3 regions of the Spiribacter aquaticus genome follow, and region 2 is predicted to be linked to each of the others. Evidence: predicted binding sites of a transcription regulator. Region 2 holds the regulator's gene; each other region holds the start of a gene.
The links. The regulator sigma-54, encoded in region 2, starts transcription at its own class of promoters, with help from an activator protein. The targets are predictions, from matches to a motif close to TGGCANGNTNCNTGCTT.
Positions count from the first base shown of each region.

Region 1: a site for sigma-54 is predicted at 1,405-1,421, ahead of FPL11_RS09710 (amino acid ABC transporter substrate-binding protein). Genes of this name have one in related genera too.
Region 3: a site for sigma-54 is predicted at 1,428-1,444, ahead of glnA (glutamate--ammonia ligase). Genes of this name have one in related genera too.

Region 1 is NZ_VMKP01000004.1:180,342-183,613, reverse strand. Features, by position in the region: gene FPL11_RS09715 (amino acid ABC transporter permease) at 1-237, opposite strand, end outside; gene FPL11_RS09710 (amino acid ABC transporter substrate-binding protein) at 328-1,347, opposite strand; gene FPL11_RS09705 (iron-containing alcohol dehydrogenase) at 1,600-2,742, shown strand; gene FPL11_RS09700 (TRAP transporter small permease subunit) at 2,739-3,272, shown strand, end outside.
Region 2 is NZ_VMKP01000003.1:138,864-142,135, forward strand. Features, by position in the region: gene rapZ (RNase adapter RapZ) at 1-41, opposite strand, end outside; gene FPL11_RS07135 (HPr kinase/phosphorylase) at 32-502, opposite strand; gene FPL11_RS07140 (PTS sugar transporter subunit IIA) at 499-975, opposite strand; gene hpf (ribosome hibernation-promoting factor, HPF/YfiA family) at 981-1,307, opposite strand; gene FPL11_RS07150 (RNA polymerase factor sigma-54) at 1,331-2,800, opposite strand; gene lptB (LPS export ABC transporter ATP-binding protein) at 2,862-3,272, opposite strand, start outside.
Region 3 is NZ_VMKP01000001.1:214,331-217,602, forward strand. Features, by position in the region: gene glyS (glycine--tRNA ligase subunit beta) at 1-334, opposite strand, end outside; gene glyQ (glycine--tRNA ligase subunit alpha) at 331-1,236, opposite strand; gene glnA (glutamate--ammonia ligase) at 1,488-2,903, shown strand; gene glnL (nitrogen regulation protein NR(II)) at 2,975-3,272, shown strand, end outside.

The DNA of each region.
Region 1 (3,272 bases), on a different contig from region 2:
GGTTTCGTTGTAATCGATCAGGCTCATGATGATGCCGAAGCCGGCGGTTTCATTCAGAAACCCGAACCCGGTGCGGATGCCCCGGCTTTCCATGTTGCTGATCGTATTCTGAAAAAGGCTGTATCCGATCCAGGCCACGGCGGCGATTGCGATGAGCTGGAAGGCCACCGAGCGGACGCGCGGATCATTCCAGGGTTTGGGGTTGCCCGGCTTAAGCGGTGTCGGGTCGCTGCTCATGACTGCCGGCCTGTGCCGTGGGTGAGTGGGTTGTCAGCACCCGGGCATCGGCATCCGACGCCCGGGCGGTTTCATTGCGCCGTAGTGCGCTTACCGGAACGGCGGTGCGTAGAGGATGCCACCGTCGGTCCACAGGGCATTATTGCCCCGGTTGAGGCCAAGCGGCGTGTCCGGGCCCACGTTACGCTCGAACATCTCGCCGTAGTTCCCGACCTGGCTGATCACATCGACCATGAAGTCGTCGTCGAGGCCAAGGATCTCGCCCATGTTGCCGGAGGTGCCGACGATACGCTGCACGCTCGGGTTGTCCGAGGACTCCATCTCTTCGACGTTCTCCGAGGTGATGCCGTACTCTTCGGCATTGATCTGCCCGAACAGCACCCATTTGACGACGTTGAACCATTCGTCATCGCCCTGCCGGACCACGGGGCCCAGCGGTTCCTTGGAGATGATCTCCGGCAGGATCTCGGCGGAATCCGGATCCGTCAGCTGGGTCTTCAGCGCCGCGAGCTGCGAGGTGTCCGAGGTCAGGACGTCACAACGGTTGTTGTCAAAGCCCTGGGCACTCGCCTCGGAGGTGTCGAACACCACCGCTTCATACTCCATGTCGTTGGCCCGGAAAAAGTCGGCCAGGTTGAGCTCGGTGGTGGTGCCGGCCTGGGTGCAGACCGCGGCCCCGTCGAGGTCATAGGCGCTGTCGACGCCGAGCGCGGTCTTGATGAGAAAGCCCTGCCCGTCGTAGTAGTTGGTGCCGGTGAAGTTCAGGCCCAGCGACGCATCACGGGTGGTCGTCCACGTGGTGTTGCGCGACAGCACATCGATCTCGCCCGACTGCAGGGCGGTGAAACGCTCCGCGGCGGTCAGGGGGATGAATTCCACGGCATCGGCGTCACCGAGTACCGCGGCCGCGACGGCCCGGCAGGTGTCCACATCGATGCCCGCCCAGTTGCCGCTGCTGTCGGGTTGTGAAAACCCGGGCAGCCCGTTGCTGACGCCGCAGCGCAGTTCCCCTGCATCCTGCACGTCCTGAAGGGTGGCCGCCTGTGTGGTGCCGGCAAACGCCAGCAGCCCGGTCGCGGCAAGGCCCATTGAGATGATTGTCTTATTCATTCCCGCGTTCCTCTTTTGTCTCGAGGGTGTGCAAAGCCAGTTCGGCACCCCTGTCTCAAGCAAACTACGTGCCAATCGGGTGGACTCTCCTCCTCGACCCGCGGCCGTCAACGGTGCCGGGATCCGTTATGTCACGGATGCACCAGTCTGGACAAGTCCGGGCGATCTGCACATAAACAGTGCATCTGATGGCATGGACGACCCGGCATCCGCCTGCGACGATAGGCGGCTTGAAAAATCCCGGAGAAGCGCATGTCCACCGCCTTTGATCTGCACCTGCCCCGTCATGTCCGGTTTGGTCGGGATACGGCCGTCGAGGCGGTCAGTACCGTGTTCGCCCATGGCCGCCGGGCACTGGTCGTTCATGGTGCCAACGCCGCTCGGGCGCAGTGGCTGGTCGACGGACTGACGGAAATGGGCACCGGGTGCGCGTGCCTGGCCTGCCCCCACGAGCCCGATGTGGGTCTCATCGAGACCGGCGTGGCGCTGGGGCGTCAGGCCGACGTCGACGTGGTCGTGGGGTTGGGCGGCGGGTCCGTGATCGATACCGCCAAGGCGGTGGCGGCGCTCATCCCGGCCGCGGGGGATGTGCTGGACTATCTCGAGGTGGTGGGTGGCGGTGCCGCGTTGGATGCCACGCCGCTGCCGTTCATTGCCCTCCCCACGACGGCCGGCACTGGCACCGAGGCGACCCGCAACGCGGTGATTGACGTGCCCGAGGCCCGCCGCAAGGTGTCACTGCGTGATCCGCGTCTGCTCCCGGCAGTGGCCCTCGTCGATCCTGCCCTGACCGATCACTCACCGGCCGCGGTCACCCTGGCAAGCGGTCTCGACGCCGTGACGCAGGTGATTGAGCCGTATCTCAGCGGTCAGGCCAATCGGTTTACCGATGCACTCTGCCGCGATGCGATTCCTCTGGGACTGACGGCGCTCCGGCGATTGATGGCGGGCGAGGATCCGGCCGCGCGTGACGACATGGCCTGGGTCAGTCTGACCGGGGGCCTGGCCCTCGCCAATGCCCGGCTGGGTGCCGTGCATGGCCTTGCCGGGCCGCTTGGCGGCATGACCGACCTGCCCCATGGCGCCATTGCCGGCGCATTGCTGCCAGCGGCCCTGCGGGCCAATCGCGCCGCCACCCATGGTGCAACCGCCGCGCGGATCGGCGCGGTGGAGGGGTGGATCGCCGACGCCCTGGGTTGCGAGGCCGACACGGCCATTGATCACCTCGCGCAGTGGTCCCGTACGCAGGGGCTGCCCGGTCTGGGCTCGGCGGGGCTCGTGCGCAGTGATCTGCCAGCGATTGCCGCGGCCGCCGAGCGGTCCTCATCGATGAAGGGCAACCCGGTGGTGCTGCCCGCCGAAACCCTGGTGGCGATGATGGAGTCGGCCTGGTGAGTGGCCGTGTGATGCGCGGACTGCTGACGCTCTCAGGAATGATTGATGCGCTCAGCGACCGGGTGGGCCGGGCGCTGCGATGGGTGGCGATGCTGATGATCGCCCTCGGGGTGATCAACGTGATTGGCCGTTATCTGGGCGCGGAGCTCGGCATGCAGCTGTCCTCGAACGCCCTGCTCGAGGGCCAGATCCAGGCTTTCGCGGTGATCTTCCTGCTGGGTAGCGCCTATCTGCTCCGCCACGATGGGCACATCCGCGTCGACATTCTCCAGTCCCGATTCAGCGCCCGCACGCGGGCGTGGGTGGATCTGTTGGGTGCGCTGCTCGCGCTGGTGCCATTCTGTGGGGTCATGCTCCTCAATGGCGTCGACTATGTCGCCCTGGCCTGGGCGCGGGGCGAAGTCAGCCCTAACCCCGGGGGGTTGCCGCTCTACCCGATCAAGACCGTCATCCTGATCGGTTTCGCGCTGTTGCTGGCCCAGGGGATCAGTCAGGCGATCAAGGCCGCCGCCACGCTGACCGGGCGGGAG
Region 2 (3,272 bases):
TTGCCCGATCCGGACAGGCCGCTGACGATGATCAGTCGCATGCGCTGGCCTCCGGGACCCGCCAGGGCCGCGGTGCGGTCACTGCCACAAGCTCGATGATCGCCGCGACCGGCCGCTCGGGCGACAGCGCCAGCTGGGCCAGGCCGATGCCGTGGATCGTCAGGGTCTGCCAGTCCGCCGTGGCGCTTGCCCGACGCCGGGCCCGGGTCAGTTCGATGGCGCAGTCGATGGGTGACCAGTCGGCCACCGCACCGGTGCCGAAGTGATCCCCGGCCTCAATGATCCCCGGCCCGCGCAGGCACAGCCGCCCGCGACCGGCGTCCGGTGCCCGGCCGATCAGCCGGTCACCGCGGCGTATGACCATCACGGCGTCATCGGCCACCAGCTGATGACCTGCGCGCAGCAGCATCAGCGCGGTGTCACTCTTGCCCATGCCCGCCTCGCCCCGAATCAGGACGCCCACACCGTTGACCCGCATCAGCGTCCCGGGGATCTGGCTCATGCGTCGGGCGCCCCGTCGTCGCTGCCGGTCATGGTGGCGTAGAGCTCGGCGTCGCTGCGGCACTGGCGCAGCCGCGTGCACAGGTGTTCGTCGCGAAACAGCTCCGCGAGCCGGGCGAGAATGCGCAGATGCTCATCGTTGCTGTGCTCAGGCACGAGGAGGGCGAGCAGCAGATCCACCGGCTGGCTGTCGGCGGCGTCGAAGGCGATGGGTGTATTCAGACGGACCAGGGCGGCACGCGGGGTCTCGATATCGGGACTGCGGGTATGGGGCAGTGCCACCCCGCGCCCCAGTCCGGTGCTGCCCAGACGCTCACGCACGATCAACCCCTCGAAGATGGCGCGCGTGGCGTCGCCGCCCGCCCGGGTATCGGCCATGAGCTGCTCGCTCATGCGCTCCAGGGCGCGTTTCTTGCTGGTGACGTCGACCCCGCACTGCGTGCGCGTCACCGACAGCAGTCGGGTAAGCTCCATAGTGCTCAGGGTTCCAGATTATCGCCGACGCGTCCCTGCTCCGGATGATGGTCGCTGCGCTTTTCCTTGTGCTTGACGACCTGGCGGTCCAGCTTGTCGACCAGCAGGTCGATGGCGGCATACATCTCGCTGGCGGTGGACTCGGCGAACAGCCGGGCGCCGCTGACCACCAGGGTGGCCTCCGCCTTACGGGTCTTTTTCTCGACGGTCAGAATCACATGGACGTCGACGACATGATCAAAGTGGCGCTCGAGGCGCTGGAATTTCTCGTCGACGTAGTCACGCAGCGCGTTGGTGACATCGACGTGATGGCCGGTGATGTCGATTTTCATGATTTCCCCTTATGTTTTCTTCTTCAGCGTAGCCGTTTGCGTTGGGTTGACGATGCGATCCCCATGACTTCCCGGTATTTGGCCACGGTTCGCCGCGCCACGTGAATGCCCTCCCCACGCAGCGTCTCGGTCAGCCGTGAATCGCTGAGTGGCCTGGCCGGATCCTCTGCCGCCACCTGCCGGCGGATGCGCGCGCGAATGGCCGTCGCCGAGCACTCACCGCCGTCGGCCGTCGGGACATGGCTCGAGAAAAAATGCTTGAACTCCAGCGTCCCCTGGGGCGTGAGGATGTATTTCCGCGAGGTGATCCGCGATACGGTCGATTCATGCATGTCGATGGCCTCGGCGACATCGCGCAGCACCAGTGGCTGCATCGACTCTTCACCATACTCCAGAAACGCCTGCTGGCGCTCGACGACGCATTCGGCCACGCGCTGCAGCGTGTCGCGCCGCGACTCCAGGCTTTTGATCAGCCAGCGTGCCTCCTGCAGGTGATCGCGCAGGAGGCTGTTGTCACGGCTGCTGTCGCCCCGCCGGATCAGGCTCGCGTAGTAGTCGTTGATGCGCACCCGGGGCGAAGCCTCGGGGTTGATCTCGACCTGCCAGCGGCCGTTGACCCGCCGCACCCGACAGTCGGGGACGACGTAATCGGTGCGGGTTTCGCCGAATCGCGATCCGGGATGGGGGTCGAGTCGGCGGATCAGCGACAGGGCCAGGTCCAGCTGTTCCTGGTCGACCTTCAGGTGCTCGCGCAGCGCGACCTGCCGGCCCGGGCTGAACAGTGACCAGTCGGCTTCAATGGCCTGGCGGGCGGTCTGGCGCCCGGGCGTGTCCGGCGGCATGGCGTCGATCTGGATCTGCAGTGCCTCGCGGGCGTCACGGGCGCCGATGCCGATCGGGTCCATGTGCTGGAGGATCGTGAGGACGGCGTTGATGTCGTCCTCGTCGATGTCGGCGTCGACATCGGCGTCGAGGGCGGACCGCAATTCGCTGACCGGCTCGGCCAGATGCCCGCGCTCGTCCAGGGCGTCGATCAGTGCGGCGGCGATCTGGCGGTCGGTCGCGCCCAGGCTGGACAGATCGACCTGCCACTGCAGGTGATCGCGCAGCGAATCGGCGGGGGCCGCCTGGCGATCGAGAAAGTCGCTGCCGCCGTCGCCTTCCGCCGTGGCGCCCGCTGGCCCGTTATGACCGGTGTCATCCCAGTGCTCGGAGACCGCCATGCCCTCGCCCAGCTCGGTGGCGTCGGTGGCGTTCGAGCCCAGACGCTCTTCCGACGGATCGGGGGTGGCCGGCGTCGTCCCCTCGGGCGCGGCGGCTGCGACGGCGTGATCGGTGTCGTCTTCGGGCTCGAGCATGACGTTGGACTCGAGCGCTTCGCGGATCTCGAGCGCCAGCTCGGCCGCCGGCAGCTGCAGCAGCCGGATCGCCTGCTGCAGCTGGGGCGTCATGGTGAGCTGTTGACTGGCCCGAAGTTCAAGCGACTGCTTCATTGTTCCCCGCGTGCGAATTGGTCTGGATAGCGTAACGCCGGCTGTCCGGCGCCCGCCAGTCTCACAGGTGGAAGTCCTCGCCCAGGTAGACCGCCCGCACCTCGGCGTTGTCGAGTATCATGCCGGGGGTCCCGTCGGCGATCACCCGGCCGGCGTTGAGGATGCTGGCACGGTCGACCAGGGCCAGCGTCTCGCGGACGTTGTGATCGGTGATCAGTACGCCGATACCGCGCTCCGCCAGGTGTCGGACGATGCCCTTGATGTCGCCCACCGAGATCGGATCAACGCCGGCGAAGGGCTCGTCCAGCAGGATGAAGCGCGGATCGGCTGCCAGCGCCCGGGCAATCTCAACGCGCCGTCGCTCGCCGCCCGACAGGCTGATCCCGGCCTGGTCACGCAGATGCCCGATGCCGAACTCCTCCATTAGTGCCTCCGCCTGCTCAAGCCGTGCCTGGCGTGACAGCCCGTCACG
Region 3 (3,272 bases), on a different contig from region 2:
TCTCAAGGGTCTCGAGCTGATCGACGTCCACCCCGCAGGATCGGGCGAACCCCTCCGCCGCGCGGGTGGGGGCCCCCGTTTCATCAAAGGCCACCGCCCGCGCCGGGCCGCGCCGCTCGAAGTCGCGATCGGGCTGGCGCCGGGCCACCGCCTCGATCTGCACCGCCAGCCGTCGCGGTGCGCCCAAGGCGCGGACCTCGCCGTGGCTGACCCCGGCCCGGTCCAGGCCATCGGCCAACGCCTCGGCCAGGCGGTCACTCAAGGTATCGAGGGCGCCGGGCGGGAGCTCTTCCATGCCCAGCTCAAAAAGCAGCGTCGCCGTTGCCCCGCTCATGCCACGCTCCGATCCGACCCGGTGTCGCGGCATAGCGGAAAGCCGAGTGCCTCCCGCGAATCGTAATAGGCCTGGGCCGAGGCCCGGGCGAGGGTGCGCACGCGCAGGATGTAGCCCTGACGCTCGGTCACCGAAATGGCGTGGCGGGCGTCGAGCAGGTTGAAGGCATGCGAGGCCTTCATGGTCATTTCATAGGCCGGCAGCGCGAGACCCTGCTCCACCAGGCGCAGCGCCTCGCGCTCGTGGGTGTCGAAGGCCTGGAAAAGGCTTTCGACATCGGCCTCCTCGAAGTTGTACCGCGACTGCTCGCGCTCGTTCTGCAGGTAGACATCGCCATAGGTCACCGGTCCGTCCACGCCCTCGCTCCAGACCAGATCGAAGACGCTCTCCACCTCCTGGAGGTACATGGCGATGCGCTCCAGCCCGTAGGTGATCTCGCCCATCACCGGCCGGCAGTCGAGGCCGCCGGCCTGCTGGAAGTAGGTGAACTGGGTGATCTCCATGCCGTTGAGCCACACCTCCCAGCCCAGGCCCCAGGCGCCCAGCGTGGGGGACTCCCAGTTGTCCTCGACAAAGCGGATGTCGTGGACCAGGGGGTCGAGGCCCAGTGCCTCGAGCGAGCCCAGATACTGCTCCTGGATATCCTTGGGCGAGGGCTTGAGCACCACCTGGAACTGGTAGTAGTGCTGCAGGCGGTTGGGGTTTTCGCCATAGCGGCCGTCGGTGGGCCGGCGGGAGGGCTGGACGTAGGCGGCGCGCCACGGCTCGGGGCCGATGGCCCGCAGGAAGGTCGCGGGGTGGAAGGTGCCCGCGCCCACCTCCATGTCGAGCGGCTGCATGAGGACGCAGCCCCGGTCGGCCCAGTACTTCTGCAGCGCGAGAATCAGCGCCTGAAACGTCATCGATGCTCTCCAGCAAAGCGGCGAAAGCGGAAAGTATAGCCCGCCCGCGCCATCCCTGTCAGGCAGCCCGCCGGCGCCTGATGCACGGTATTGGTGCGTTTGCACCACCAAACGCGTTAAGGTGGTGCATGCACCCGGATGATGCCCGGAATCGGTCACGGCAGGGCCCGTTTTGGTGCACTTCGGCGGGTTGGCACGGAAAATGCTTATCCCCGTGGGACTTTTCAATGAACATGACTGGAGGCCGAACGATGGCTCACACCGCCGACGACGTTCTTGCAATGATCAAGGACAACGAGGTCCGCTTCGTGGATCTGCGTTTCACCGACCCCAAGGGCAAGCAGCAGCACGTGACGCTGCCGGCCCACGCCGTGGATGCCGATCTCTTCACCGAGGGGAAGATGTTCGACGGCTCGTCAATCGATGGCTGGAAGGGCATCAACGAGTCGGACATGATCCTCATGCCCGATGCCGATACCGCCATGCTCGACCCGTTCTTCGACGACATGACCCTGACGCTGGTCTGCCAGATCATCGAGCCCAACACCATGCAGGGCTATGGTCGGGATCCGCGCTCCATCGCCCAGCGCGCCGAGGCGTATCTGCAGTCCACCGGCATCGGTGATGTGGCCTACTTCGGGCCCGAGAACGAGTTCTTCGTGTTTGATGACGTGCGCTACGGCACCAACATGAGCGGCTCTTTCTACAGGATCGACTCCGAGGAAGCCGACTGGAACACTGAGAAGGTCTATCCCGACGGCAACATGGGCCATCGCCCGGGCGTGAAGGGCGGCTACTTCCCGGTCCCGCCGGTGGACAGCCTCCACGACATGCGCTCGGCCATGCTCGAGTGCCTGACCGAAGTGGGCATGACCACCGAGGTGCACCATCATGAGGTGGCCACCGCCGGGCAGTGCGAGATCGGTGTCGGCTTCAATACCCTGGTGAAAAAGGCCGACGAGGTGCAGACCCTCAAGTATGTGGTGCACAACGTGGCCGCGGCCTACGGCAAGACCGCGACGTTCATGCCCAAGCCGGTCGTGGGTGACAACGGCAGCGGCATGCACGTCCATCAGTCCATCGGCAAGACCGGCGAGATGCTGTTTGCCGGCGATCAGTACGGCGGCCTGTCCGAGACGGCGCTCTACTACATCGGTGGCCTGATCAAGCACGCCAAGGCCATCAACGCCTTCGCCAACGCCTCGACCAACAGCTACAAGCGTCTGGTCCCCGGCTTTGAGGCGCCGGTGCTGCTGGCCTACTCGGCCCGTAACCGCTCGGCGTCGGTGCGCATCCCCTGGGTGGCCAATCCCAAGGCCCGGCGGATCGAGCTGCGCTTCCCGGACAGCACCGCCAACCCGTATCTGTGCTTTGCCGCGATGCTGATGGCCGGCCTTGACGGCATTCAGAACAAGATCCATCCCGGCGATGCCATGGACAAGGACCTCTACGATCTGCCGCCCGAGGAAGAGGCCGAGATCGACAAGGTCGCGTTCTCGCTGGAAGAGGCCCTGGACGCGCTCGACAAGGACCGTGAGTTCCTCAAGGTCGGCGGCGTGTTCACCGACGATTCCATCGACGGCTACATCGACCTCAAGCGCGAGGACGTGCAGCAGCTGCGGATGACGACGCACCCGATCGAGTTCGATCTCTACTACAGCGTCTGATCGGCGTCGATCGCGGAGACGGTCGCATGAAGACCCCCGCCTCCGCGGGGGTTTTTTCTTTAATGAGGTCGATGATGACGGATGCGATGCCAATCGATGCCCGTGAGATTCTCGATAATCTGACCCGGGCGGTGGTGGCGATCGATGATGAGCGCCGGATCGTGCGCATGAACGCCGCGGCCGAATCGCTTCTGCACGTCAGCAGCCGTCAGGCGCTGGGCGAACCGCTGATGCAGTTCCTGCCGGCGCTGCAGGTCCTGGACGAGGCCATCGAACAGGCCTTCTCCCAGGCGGCCAGCTACACCGAGCGCGAGATGCGGCTGACCCTGGGCCCGGATCGCACCATTACCGTCGACTGCGCGATCACTC